Regions from separate parts of the Streptomyces sp. C36 genome, predicted to be linked through region 3. Evidence: riboswitches for the same ligand, from Rfam matches in the RefSeq annotation. Region 3 holds a riboswitch; each other region holds the start of a gene.
The links. A riboswitch is a leader RNA that binds a small molecule or an ion and turns the genes downstream of it on or off. The one in region 3 is predicted to bind cobalamin.
Positions count from the first base shown of each region.

Region 1: it holds a riboswitch for cobalamin, as region 3 does, so the genes downstream of both, metE (5-methyltetrahydropteroyltriglutamate--homocysteine S-methyltransferase) here and cobN (cobaltochelatase subunit CobN) in region 3, are expected to answer to the same signal.
Region 2: it holds a riboswitch for cobalamin, as region 3 does, so the genes downstream of both, AB4K12_RS02380 (acyl-CoA thioesterase) here and cobN (cobaltochelatase subunit CobN) in region 3, are expected to answer to the same signal.

Region 1 is NZ_JBFQGI010000001.1:264,279-268,409, reverse strand. Features, by position in the region: gene metE (5-methyltetrahydropteroyltriglutamate--homocysteine S-methyltransferase) at 1-1,119, opposite strand, end outside; cobalamin riboswitch at 1,276-1,425, opposite strand; gene AB4K12_RS01135 (3-hydroxybutyryl-CoA dehydrogenase) at 1,527-2,423, opposite strand; gene aceA (isocitrate lyase) at 2,420-3,706, opposite strand; gene AB4K12_RS01125 (short-chain fatty acyl-CoA regulator family protein) at 3,918-4,131, shown strand, end outside.
Region 2 is NZ_JBFQGI010000001.1:551,541-555,671, forward strand. Features, by position in the region: gene AB4K12_RS02370 (hypothetical protein) at 1-83, shown strand, start outside; gene AB4K12_RS02375 (MFS transporter) at 93-1,343, opposite strand; gene AB4K12_RS02380 (acyl-CoA thioesterase) at 1,568-2,026, opposite strand; cobalamin riboswitch at 2,167-2,337, opposite strand; gene AB4K12_RS02385 (DUF6098 family protein) at 2,583-3,032, shown strand; gene AB4K12_RS02390 (DUF1206 domain-containing protein) at 3,172-4,002, shown strand; gene AB4K12_RS02395 (helix-turn-helix transcriptional regulator) at 4,057-4,131, opposite strand, start outside.
Region 3 is NZ_JBFQGI010000003.1:674,037-678,167, reverse strand. Features, by position in the region: gene cobN (cobaltochelatase subunit CobN) at 1-2,563, opposite strand, end outside; cobalamin riboswitch at 2,662-2,813, opposite strand; gene AB4K12_RS12780 (cobalamin biosynthesis protein CobG) at 2,928-4,131, shown strand, end outside.

The DNA of each region.
Region 1 (4,131 bases), on a different contig from region 3:
GAGGGTGACGATCTCGTCGGTCTTCTGCCGGGCGAAGGCGAGCCAGCGGGCGACCTGCGGGTCGGCGTCGCGTTCGGCGGCGGCGTCCAGGGGCACGTGCAGCAGGGAGCAGGAGGGGGCGACGTCGACGCGGCCGGCGAGGCCGAGCAGGGTGGCGAGGGTGGCCAGGGACCGCTCGAGGTCGTTGATCCAGACGTTGCGCCCGTCGACGACGCCGGCGATCAGCCGCTTGCCGGGCAGGCCGCCGGCGGCGGCGAGGTCGCCGAGGTTGGCGGCGGCGGGCCCGGTGAAGTCCAGGGCCAGGCCGTCGACGGGCGCCTTGGCCAGCACCGGCAGGGCGTCGCCGAGCCGGTCGAAGTAGGCGGCGGCGAGCAGCTTGGGGCGGTCGGTGAGGGCGCCCAGTTCGCGGTAGGCGCGGGCGGCGGCGTTCAGTACGGCCGGGGGCTGGTCCTGGACCAGTGCGGGCTCGTCGAGCTGCACCCATGCGGCGCCGGCCGCGCGCAGGTCGGCGAGCACGTCGGCGTAGACGGGCAACAGCCGGTCGAGGAGGGTCAGCGGCTGGAAGTCCGGGGCGGTGCCGGGGGCGGGCTTGGCCAGCAGGAGGTAGGTGACGGGGCCCACCAGCACGGGCCGGGCGGCGTGGCCGGCGTCGAGGGCCTCGCGCAGTTCGCCGACGGGCTTGGCGGAGTCGGCGGTGAAGACGGTGCCGGGGCCCAGTTCGGGGACGAGGTAGTGGTAGTTGGTGTCGAACCACTTGGTCATCTCCAGCGGCGGTGCCTGCTGGGTGCCCCGGGCCATGGCGAAGTAGCCGTCGAGGGCGTCCTCGGCGACGAGGGCGCGGTGCCGCTCGGGGATGGCGCCGACCATGACGGTGGTGTCCAGGACGTGGTCGTAGAGCGAGAAGTCGCCGGTGGGGACCTCGTGGACGCCGGCGTCCGCCAGCGCTCGCCAGGCCTCGCGGCGCAGGCCGGCGGCGGTGCGGCGCAGTTCGCCGGCGCTGACGCGGCCGGCCCAGTAGCCCTCGACGGCCTTCTTCAGCTCCCGGCCGGCCCCCTGCCGGGGGTAGCCGTGGACGGTGGCCAGGGAACGCGGGGCGGGGTGGGAACGCTCGGCTGCCACGGAACTCTCCTTCGCGAGTCGCGGAACGCTCCCGGTGGCCGACGGGGTGCGAAGGAACGGCAGGACGGGGCGGGGCCGCGTCGCGCCCGCCCGTACCCGTCGGTCCGCCCACGGGACCACCGAGAACACCGCGTGCGGTCGCACGCGGGCAGTGGCAGGTATTCGGACTCGTGGGCCCGCCGCGTCCTGACGGACGCGACACCTACTGGCCGTCGCTTCCCGGGCCCTCGGGCCCAGTGCGTATGACGGCGGTCGTTCCCACTCACCGCTGCGGGGCAGTCCCGGATTCACACCGGGTTCCCTCTTGCGACGCCGCCGTCCGAAGACGGGGCGAACCGACTGCGTCCCCAGCCTAGACACACCCGGCTCCCCGGCGACAGGGGTTGCCGGGGGTTGTCCCGATCTTGCTAGCCCTCGCGGGCCGGGTGGGCGTGGAAGCCCTGCCCGCTCTTGCGGCCCAGCAGCCCGGCGTCGGTCATGCGGCGCAGCAGCGGGGGCGGCGCGTAGAGCGGTTCGCGGAACTCCTCGTACAGCGACTCGGCGATCGCCGTGAGCGTGTCCAGCCCGATGAGGTCGGCCAGGGCGAGCGGCCCCATGGGGTGGGCGCAGCCCTGCCGCATGCCGGTGTCGATGTCCTCGGGCGTGGCGAAGCCGGACTCGGCCATCCTCACGGCCGCCAACAGGTAGGGGACGAGCAGGGCGTTGACGACGAAGCCCGCCCGGTCCCTCGCCCGCACGACGTCGCGCCCCAGCGTGACGGCGGCGAAGTGCTCGGCCGCGGCCAGGGTCTCGCGCCCGGTGTGCAGGGAGGCGGCGACCTCGACGAGCGGCATCACGGGCACCGGGTTGAAGAAGTGGAGGCCGACGACGCGGTCGGCGCGGGTGGTGGCCATGCCCAGCCGCATCACGGGGATCGAGGAGGTGGTGGAGGCGAGGACGGCGGCGGGGTCCTCGACGGTCTTGTCGAGGGCGGCGAAGACCTCGGCCTTCAGTCCGGCGTCCTCGGGGACGGCCTCGACGACCAACTGCCGGTCGGCGAGGGCGTCGAGGCTCGCGGTGAAGGCCATGGCGGCCAGGGCGTCGTCGCGTTCGGCGGGGGTGACCCGGCCGCGGGCGACGGCGCGGCCGAGGGAGCGGGCGACGCGGTCGCGGGCGTCCCGGGCCGCTCCGGCGTCGGCCTCGCACACCACCGTGTCGAGTCCGGCGCGGGCGCAGACCTCGGCGATGCCCGCCCCCATCCGCCCGCCGCCGACGACCCCGACGCGCCGGATCACCGGGACGCTCACCGCGTCGGGGGCGCTCACCGGAACTGCTCCTCTTCGGTCGAGCCGCGCAGCGCGAGGGTCTCCGCGGCGGGGTTGAGGGCGGTGGAGACCAGGTCGAAGTAGCCGGTGCCGACCTCGCGCTGGTGGCGCACGGCGGTGAAGCCGTCGTTCTGGGCGGCGAACTCCCGCTCCTGCAGGTCGACGTAGGCGGTCATGCCGTGCTCGGCGTAGCCGCGGGCCAGGTCGAACATGGCGTGGTTGAGGGAGTGGAAGCCGGCCAGGGTGATGAACTGGAAGCGGTAGCCCATGGCACCGAGCTCGCGCTGGAACTTGGCGATCTGATCGTCGTCCAGCGCGGCCTTCCAGTTGAAGGACGGCGAGCAGTTGTACGCGAGCAGTTGGTCGGGATGGCGCGCGTGCACGGCCTCGGCGAACTCGCGGGCCTGGGCGAGGTCGGGGGTGCCGGTCTCCATCCACAGCAGGTCGGCGTAGGGGGCGTAGGCCAGGCCGCGGGCGATGACGGGAGCCATGCCGCCGCGCACCCGGTAGAACCCCTCGGCCGTGCGCTCGCCGGTGGTGAACGGGGCGTCGCGCTCGTCGACGTCGCTGGTCAGAAGGGTGGCGGCGAGCGCGTCGGTGCGGGCGACGATCACGGTGGGGACGCCGGCGATGTCGGCGGCGAGGCGGGCGGCGTTGAGGGTGCGGATGTGCTGGGCGGTGGGGACGAGGACCTTGCCGCCGAGGTGGCCGCATTTCTTCTCGGAGGCCAGCTGGTCCTCGTAGTGGATGCCGGCCGCGCCGGCGGCGATCATCGCCTTGGTGAGCTCGAAGGCGTTCAGGGGGCCGCCGAAGCCGGCCTCGGCGTCGGCGACGACGGGCGCCAGCCAGTCGGTGGAGGCGTCGCCCTCGGAGACGGCGATCTGGTCGGCGCGCAGCAGGGCGTTGTTCAGGCGCCGGACCACGGTGGGCACCGAGTTGGCCGGGTAGAGGCTCTGGTCGGGGTAGGTCTGCCCGGCCTGGTTGGCGTCGGCGGCGACCTGCCAGCCGGAGAGGTAGATCGCCTCCAGCCCGGCCCGGACCATCTGCACGGCCTGGCCGCCGGTGAGGGCACCCAGCGCGTGGACGTGGTCCCGCTCGTGCAGCAGCCGCCACAGCCGCTCGGCGCCGCGCCGGGCGAGGGTGTGCTCCTCGCGAACGCTGCCGGACAGCCGGATCACGTCCTCGGCGCTGTACGTGCGGTCGACGCCGCGCCAGCGGTCCTCGGTCGCCCATCGCCGCGTCAGCGTCGCGGCCGCGGTGGGTGCCTGCTCTTCCTGCGCCATGGGGGTACTCCCGGGAGACGGGTACGGGGGCGGACCGGGGTGCGGGCGCACGGGGGCGTGCGAAGGGTTGCGAACCCGGATCCGGGGGCCTGAAGCGGCCGTGAACCGACTCTCCCACCCGGCCGCGACAGGCGTCGACCGTAGCCAACTGCCAAATAGTGCGGAGTATTTGACGCGTCTTTGCGAAGGTTGCCAATGCTAGTCTCGCCGGATGAGCAAGACCTACGCGGGAGCCCGGCTGCGCCGGCTGCGCGAGGAGCGCCGGCTCACCCAGGCCGAGCTGGCCCGGCGGCTGGCCGTCTCGCCCAGCTACCTCAACCAGATGGAGCACGACGCGCGCCCGCTGACCGTGCCCGTGCTCCTGCGGCTGACCGAGACGTTCGGGGTGGACCCGGGCTTCTTCTCCGGACGGGACACCGCCCGGC
Region 2 (4,131 bases), on a different contig from region 3:
GGCTCACCGTGCAGTGGCTGGCGGCGAAGCGGGTGTGCGGGCCGGGTGGCCCGCGCCGTGCGGAGGAACCGCTCCCGGGGTGACCGGGCGCGTCACGCGGCCGTGGCCGCCCGGGGCCCTGCCGCCCCGGGCTCCGGCAGCGCGTAGGGGCGGTCGCGCCGCGCCCACCGTACGGCCGGGCCCATCGCGTGGCCCGCGGCGAGGAAGACGCCACCCAGCAGGAGCCAGCCCGGCACTCCCTGGGACACGACCGTCGTGGTGAGCAACAGCGGGCCGAGGGTGCGCGCGGCGGCCACGCTCGTGGCGAAGAAGCCCTGGTACTGGCCCATGCGGTCGTCGGGCGCGAGGTCGAAGCCGATCTGCCAGGAACCGGCGGACTGCTTCATCTCGCCGACGAGCAGAAGAGCCGAGGCCGCCACCAGAACCGCCGCCGTGGCCCACAACGGCAGGTCCGCGGCCGACAGGGCGAACACCGCGCAGGACGCCAGCAGAACGGCGCCGGCGACGCGCACGGCGCGCGCGGCGGAGCGCAGCCCGGTGACGGAACGCGCCGTACGGACCTGGAACAGCGCCACCCCGAGCGTGTTGAGGACGAACAGCGCCGACGCGAGCCACGTGAGTTGGGGCGCCCGGAGGGCGATCCACAGCGGAACGGCGAGGCTGAGCAGCGGCATCCGCAGCAGCAGGACCGCGTTGAGGAGCGTGACGAGGGCGTACGGGCGGTCCCGCAGCACCGCCAGCGCGGGCCCGTCGTCCACGGGTCTCGCGACGGGCGCCACAGCCGGCAGCCGCAGCGTGAGCGCGGCGCAGACCACGAAGCTCAGCGCGTCGACGGCGAACACGGCGAGGTACCCGGCCCGGCTTCCGTGCGCCAGGGCCAGGCCGCCCAGGGCCGCGCCGACGGCCAGTCCCGCGTTGAGCGCCGCCTGCAGGTGGGCGAGGACGCCGGTGCGTTCGGCGGGCGCGACCAGGCCCGCGAGCAGCGCCTGGCGGGCCGCCGCCAGCCCCGACTGCGCGGTGGCGTACAGGCAGACGGCGATCAGGAACGGCGCGAAGGAACGGATGACGAGGAACGAGGCGACGGCCACCGCCGTGGCCAGCGCCAGCAGCACCGCCGTGCCGCGCGGACCACGGCGGTCGGCGAGATGGCCCAGCGGGACGCCCGCCAGCGAACCCACGGCCCACGCCACCGTGAGCCCCACCCCGAGCCGGGCGGGGGACAGGCCGACGACCTGGGTGAAGTACAGCGCCGAGCACGTGTAGTACGCGCCGTCACCGACGGAGTTGCTCAACTGGGCGACGGTCAGAACGCGGGGCGCTCCGGCGCGCGGCATCATCGGTATCGGCACGACTCTCCTGGGTGCGAGCGGCTCGGAAGCCGCGTCCTCCTCGCTTGCCCTGCCACGCTACGGCCGCAAGTGGCCGGCCCGGCAGGTCCAATGACGGGCCGTCCTCGTGGGCCACTTCGCGCGGCGCGGCGGACACCGCGGCGTACGCGGTGTCCGACGACGCGTAAGGAGCGGAGGCCGGGCGGCGCCCCGGCACCCGGAGCACGCCCGGCCGGCGATCAGCCCCGGTCGGCGGGGGCTTCCGGCACCGCCAGGGGCGGTACGGGGCGGGGGCACCCCTCTGCGTCGACGGCGACGAAGGTCAGGCCGGCGTTGGCGACCTCGGCCGTGGGACCGGAGGCGTTCCAGCGTTCGGCGGTGACGCGGACCGCTACGGTCATCGACGTGCGGCCGGCTCGGCGCAGTTCGGCGTGAGCGCTCAGCAGGTCGCCGGCGCGGACCGGGGCGAGGAAGGACATGCGGTCCACGGAGACGGTCACGGCCGGCCCGTCGGCATGACGCCCGGCGGCCGCGGCGGCCGCGTCGTCGATCAGCTTCATCACGACGCCGCCGTGGATGGTGCCGTACAGATTGGTGTCGTGCTCGCTCATGATGTGGGCGAGCGTCACCCGGGAGTCCGCCGGGGTCTTGGGCGCGCGGGCCGGGGCGGCTTCGGTGTCCTGGGGGCTGATCGTCACGTCAACTCTCCTTCGCGAGTCGAGGATCGGCCTCGGCGGCCCGCCGGGACGCGAAGGACACGGCGCGATCGGCCGTGTCGCCGACCCGCCCTCGAGGTCACCGAGTGGTCCGCGTGCGACCGCCGCACGCGGGCAGCGGCAGGTCTTCGGACTCGCGGACACGCCTCGTCCGGCGGGACCGGACGGGGCTCCTACTGGCCGTCGCTTCCCGGACCCGTGGCCCCGAGGGCCGCTGATCCAGTGCGTATGACGGCGGTCGTTCCCGCTCACCGCTGCGGGGCAGTCCCGGAATCGCACCGGGTTCCCTCTTACGACGCCTCCCGCCTGGCGGACGGGGCGAACCAGCTGCGTGATCAGCCTACGGCCCCACCTGCGCGGGCCTTCATGTTTCCTCCCGTGACGGGAGACACGTTCTTCTGTCACGGGGACACGTTTCCCGCGACGGGGGAGGCGTCCGGCTGCCCGGGTGGTTCGTGCGGCCCCCGCGTTATCGGTGCGCCGGGACGGGGAGGCGTGTGCTGAAGGCCGCCCTGCCCGGGCCCACCCAGGAGGTACGGTGACGAACGGCCCCGGTGACCTTGCCACCCTGCACAGCCTGAAGGAGGTGGCCGACCGGATCAGGCGTGAACGGCGCCTGTACGTGCGCTGGTCCCTGGGCCCCGGGGTCGATCTGTCCGCCACCTCCAGCAGGGACGAACTGACCGGCGTCCCCCTGCCCGGGCTGTCCGCCAGCCCCCTGGACGTCGAGTCGTGGTGGGAGGACCGGCCGCTGCGGATCTGGGCCGCCCGCCGTCTGTACGACTACTGCCACCTGCCCCGGACCAGGGGCGGCGACGTACGCCCGTGGCTGCTGCGGGGCCGCGAGTGCGGCCGTGGCCCGGACAACGAGCCCCTGGTCAACGACGTCGAGCCCCTGGCCTGGATCGACCCGTGGGTGATCGACGAGGCCACCCGGGAGATCGAGAGACAGCCGGGCCCATGGGGGCCGGTGAGGCGCAAGTCATGACCCCCGTGAGCCGGGGGACGACGGCCGGGCGCCTCCGTCCGGCGCCCGCCCCCGCGCGGGCCGTTTCGTCCCCGCGTCCGGGGGCAGCCGATCCTCCCCATGGCAGGGGGACGGAGCGCGCGACGCGAGAGGCGGCGTGATGGGTCGGTGGTCGAACGACGGCGGCGCGCGGGCGGCCCGTGGGAAGGGCACGGCCATGGCGGCGCGCGCCGGACTGGTGGCACGCGGCGTGATCTACCTCCTCGTCGGGGTGCTGGCGCTGCGCATCGCGCACAGCGGTGGTGGCGGCGGCGAGCAGGCCGACCGCGGGGGAGCGGTGCAGGAGCTGGCCGAGAAGCCGTTCGGGCAGGTGCTGGTCTGGGCCGTGGGCATCGGCCTGATCGGCATGGCCCTGTGGCGGCTGTCGGAGGCGCTCTTCGGGGCGGCGGGCCCCGACGGCCGGAAGGCCCGTACGCGGCTGCTGTCGGCCGTGCGCTTCGTGTTCTACTCCGTGGTCGCCGGCTCGGTGATCGCCTTCGCGGCGGGTGAGCGCGGCAGCGGCGCCGGCTCGACCGACGAGCAGTCCAAGGACATCACCGCCCGGGTGCTGGGCTGGCCCGCCGGCCAGGCGCTGGTGATCTGCGCCGGGGCCGCCCTGGCCGGCGCCGGCGTATGGATCGCCGTGCGAGCCGCCCTGCGCACGTACCGCCGGCAGCTGAACCTGGGGGACATGTCCGAGGGCACGCGGCGGACGGTGGACGTCCTGGGGGTGGCCGGCGGCGTCTGCCGGGGGTTGCTCTTCGCCACGGCGGGCGGCTTCGCCATCCAGGCGGCCGTCGCCTACGACCCCGACCGGGCCAAGGGGCTGGACGACACCCTGCGTACCTTCGCCGGAACGCCGGCCGGCCCCTGGCTTCTCACCGTGGTGGCCGTGGGGCTCGTCCTGTTCGGACTGTTCTCCTTCGCGATGGCCAGATGGCGCAACGTGTGAGGTCGCCGCGACGGGGCCGGTTCCTGACCGGTCCCCCCGCGGGCTTCAGGACTTTCAGGGACGTCGGTTGTGGGTGCCGGGGGTGTAACCGAAGGCGCGGTGGAAGACCTCGATGAAGGCGCTGGTGGA
Region 3 (4,131 bases):
CGCCCTCGTCGGTGCGGTAGCGCTCGAGCAGCGAGTCGGCGAGGGCCTGGCCGGTCTCCCAGGCGAGGCGGCTGGGGACGGCCTTGGGGTCGACGGAGTAGAAGTTGCGGCCCGTCGGAAGGACGTTGACCAGGCCGCGCAGCGGGGAGCCGGAGGGGCCCGCGGGGACGAAGCCGCCGGACAGCGCCTTGACGGCGTGGTCGAGTTCGGCGGTCGTGCCTGCCAGGCGGGGGACCACTTCGCGGGCGGCGAAGTCGAGGATGGCCGCGACGGCGTCGGCCTTCGCGGGGTCGGTGCCCACGACACCGGTGCCCACGACAGCCGGGATCGCCGCCGGGTCCCAGCCCGCCGCCTCCATGGCCTCCACCAGGGCGCGGGCCTCGGCCTCCGCCTCGTCCGCCGTCGTGCGCGTGGCCGCCGACTCGTCCAGGCCGAGTGCCTCGCGCAGGCCCGGCAGGGCCGTCGTGCCGCCCCAGATCTGGCGGGCGCGCAGGATCGACAGGACGAGGTTCACCCGCGCCTCGCCGGTGGGGGCGTCGCCCAGGACGTGCAGACCGTCGCGGATCTGGGCGTCCTTGACCTCGCACAGCCAGCCGTCGACGTGCAGCAGGAAGTCGTCGAAGCCGTCGTCGTCCGGGCGCTCCTCCAGGCCGAGGTCGTGGTCGAGGCGGGCGGCCTGGATCAGGGTCCAGATCTGGGCGCGGATCGCCGGCAGCTTGGCCGGGTCCATGGCGGAGATCTGGGCGTACTCGTCGAGGTGCTGTTCCAGGCGCGTGATGTCGCCGTAGGACTCGGCGCGGGCCATGGGCGGCACGAGGTGGTCGACGAGGGTGGCGTGGGCGCGGCGCTTGGCCTGGGTGCCCTCGCCGGGGTCGTTGACGAGGAAGGGGTAGACCAGCGGCAGGTCGCCGAGGGCGGCGTCGGGGCCGCAGGCGGCGGACAGGCCGGCGTTCTTGCCGGGCAGCCACTCGAGGTTGCCGTGCTTGCCCAGGTGCACCATCGCGTCGGCGCCGAAGCCGCCGTCCTCGCGGGAGGCCGCGATCCAGCGGTAGGCGGCGAGGTAGTGGTGGGAGGGCGGCAGGTCGGGGTCGTGGTAGATGGCGATGGGGTTCTCGCCGAAGCCGCGCGGCGGCTGGATGAGGATCAGCAGGTTGCCGCGGCGCAGGGCGGCCAGGACGATGTCGCCGTCCGGGTCGCCCTCGGCGGTACGGCTGCGGTCGAGGAACATCTCGCCGGGCGCCGGGCCCCAGTGCTCCTCGACGGCCTCGCGCAGCTCGGCGGGCAACTGCGCGTACCAGCGCTTGTAGTCGGCGGCCGGGATACGGACCGGGTTGCTGGCCAGCTGCTCCTCGGTGAGCCAGTCCTGGTCGTGGCCGCCGGCCTCGATGAGGGCGTAGATGAGCTCGTCGCCGTCGCCGGAGGCGAGGCCGGGCACGGCCTCGTCGCCGAAGTCGTAGCCCTCCTCGCGCAGTCGGCGCAGCAGGGCGACGGCACTGGCGGGGGTGTCGAGGCCGACGGCGTTGCCGATGCGGGAGTGCTTGGTGGGGTAGGCGGACAGGACGAGGGCGATCCGCTTGTCGGCGGCCGGGATGTGGCGCAGCCGGGCGTGGCGCACGGCGATGCCGGCCACGCGGGCGGCGCGCTCCATGTCGGCGACATAGGCGGGCAGGCCGTCCTCGTCGACCTCCTTGAAGGAGAACGGAACGGTGATGATGCGGCCGTCGAACTCGGGCACGGCGACCTGGGTGGCGGCGTCGAGCGGCGAGAGCCCCTCGTCGTTCTCCTCCCACGCGCTGCGCGGCCCGGTCAGGCACAGCGCCTGCAGGATCGGTACGTCGAGCGCGGCGAGGGCGCCGGCGTCCCAGGACTCGTCGTCGCCGCCGGCGGAGGCCTCGGCGGGGCGGGTGCCGCCGGCCGCGAGGACGGTGGTGACGATGGCGTCGGCGCCGCGCAGGGCGTCGATCAGTTCGGGTTCGGGGGCGCGCAGGGAGGCGACGTACAGCGGCAGCGCGCGGCCTCCGGCGTCCTCGATCGCCCCGCACAGGGCCTCGACGAAGGCGGTGTTGCCGCTCATGTGGTGCGCGCGGTAGTAGAGCACCGCGACGAGCGGGCCGCTCGCGCCGGGCTTGGGGGTGCGCTCCAGCTCGCCCCAGGCGGGGGCGGCGGCCGGGGGCTCGAAGCCGTGGCCGGTGAGCAGCACGGTGTCCGAGAGGAAGCGGGCGAGCTGCTCGAGGTTGGCCGGGCCGCCGTGGGCGAGGTAGGCGTGGGCCTCGGCGGCGATGCCGACGGGGACCGTGGAGGCCTCCATCAGCTGGGCGTCGGGTGCCTGTTCGCCGGTGAGGACGACGACGGGCCGCGGGCCGGCGAGCAGCAGGTCCAGGCCCTCCTGCCAGGCGCGGAGGCCGCCGAGGAGGCGTACGACGACGAGGTCGGTGCCCTCCAGGAGCGCCGGGAGCTCGTCCAGCGCGAGCCGGGCGGGGTTGGCGAGCCGGTAGGACACCGGGCCGCCGGCCGCGCGGGCGCTGAGCAGGTCGGTGTCGGAGGTCGACAGGAGAAGGATCACGCGGCGCTCCCGAGTGCGAGTGCTTCGAGGGTCGCCCGGGGTGCGCGGCACCGGAACGTGCGCATGCTGCGGCTGGCCTTCCTCGGGGTCCGCGCCCCGGGCGGTGGGAAGACGGCGGGAGTTCCTGACTCGCCCGGCATCGCTGCCGTGCTCACAGTGGCGGGACCGTGCCGGAGTCTCACCGGCTTCCTCCCCTGTCGCCGTCTCTGGCGTCCGGCGGACCCATGGCTCCGCCGATGAGCCATAGTAGCGAGCGGAACCCCGATGACCAGCGCGTGTTCCGTTCTCCCGCCCCTGCCGCCCGGAGCCGGCGAACCGGGGCGGGCGGGGCCGCGGAGAGGTGCCCCTCGGTATGCTCGCGGCCATGTCCGCCACCCCCACGTCCGGCCGCGAGAGCGGTGACCGCTGCCCCGGCGCGCTGCGGCTGCACGCCGCGGACGACGGGGCGCTGGCGCGCGTCCGGCTGCCCGGCGGTCTGCTGACGTCCGTTCAGGCCGAGGTGCTGGCCGGCCTGGCCGAGGAGCTGGGCGACGGCCGTCTCGACATCACCTCGCGCGGCAACGTCCAGCTGCGCGGCCTGCCGGACGCCTGCGGCGCGGCCCTGGGAGGGCGGCTGCGCGCGGCCGGGCTGCTGCCGTCGGACCGTCACGAGCGGATCCGCAACGTGGTGGCGTCGCCGCTGTGCGGGCTGGACGGGCGGGATGACGGGCGGACCGACGCGCGCGTGGATGTGCAGGCCTGGGCGCGCGCCCTGGACGGGCTTCTGTGCGCCGGAGAAGGCGCAGGAGAAGGCGCAGGAGAAGGCGCAGGAGAAGGCGCAGGAGAAGACGAAGCAGGAACAAGCGACTTGTCGGGATTGTCGGGCCGTTTCCTCTTCGGTCTCGACGACGGCCGCGGCGACATCGTGGCTCTGGCGCCCGATGTGACGTTGATCGCAGAGCGGGACGGCCGGCACGCCCTGCTGTGCTTCGGCACCGCCGGCCCCGCCGTGCGCCTCGCCTCCGGCGACGCCCCTCGCGCGGCCCTCCTCGCCGCGCGGGCGTTCCTCGCGGCACGGCGCGCGAGCGGCGTCGGGGCCTGGCGCGTACGCGACCTCGCCCCCGAACAGCGGCCGTCCCCCGAGCGGTTGGCCGAGCGGCTCGCCGCCGCCGGGATCGCCTGCTCGCTCGTACCGCGCCTCACGCTCCCCCACGGCCCGGCGCCCCCGCCGGGCGCGGTGCACGGCCGGGACGGGCGGTGGGCGCTGTCCCTGGCGGCGCCCCTGGGACGGCTGACCGTGGGCCAGTGGCGTCTGGTCGCCGGTGCCGCCGCCCAGGACGGCGACGGCGAACTGCGTGTGACACCCTGGCGCGGCATCGTCGTGCCGGGGCTGACGGCCGTGGCGGGCGCCGCCCACCGCACGGCGTTCGCCGACGCGGGCCTGGTCGTCTCCCCCGACTCCCCCTGGCACGGGGCCGGCGCCTGCGCGGGCCGTCCCGGGTGCGCGAAGTCCCTCGCGGACGTACGGGCCGACGCGGCCGCCTGCCTCACCGGGACGCTCCCTGGCGGGGCGGACGTCCTGCCGGTGT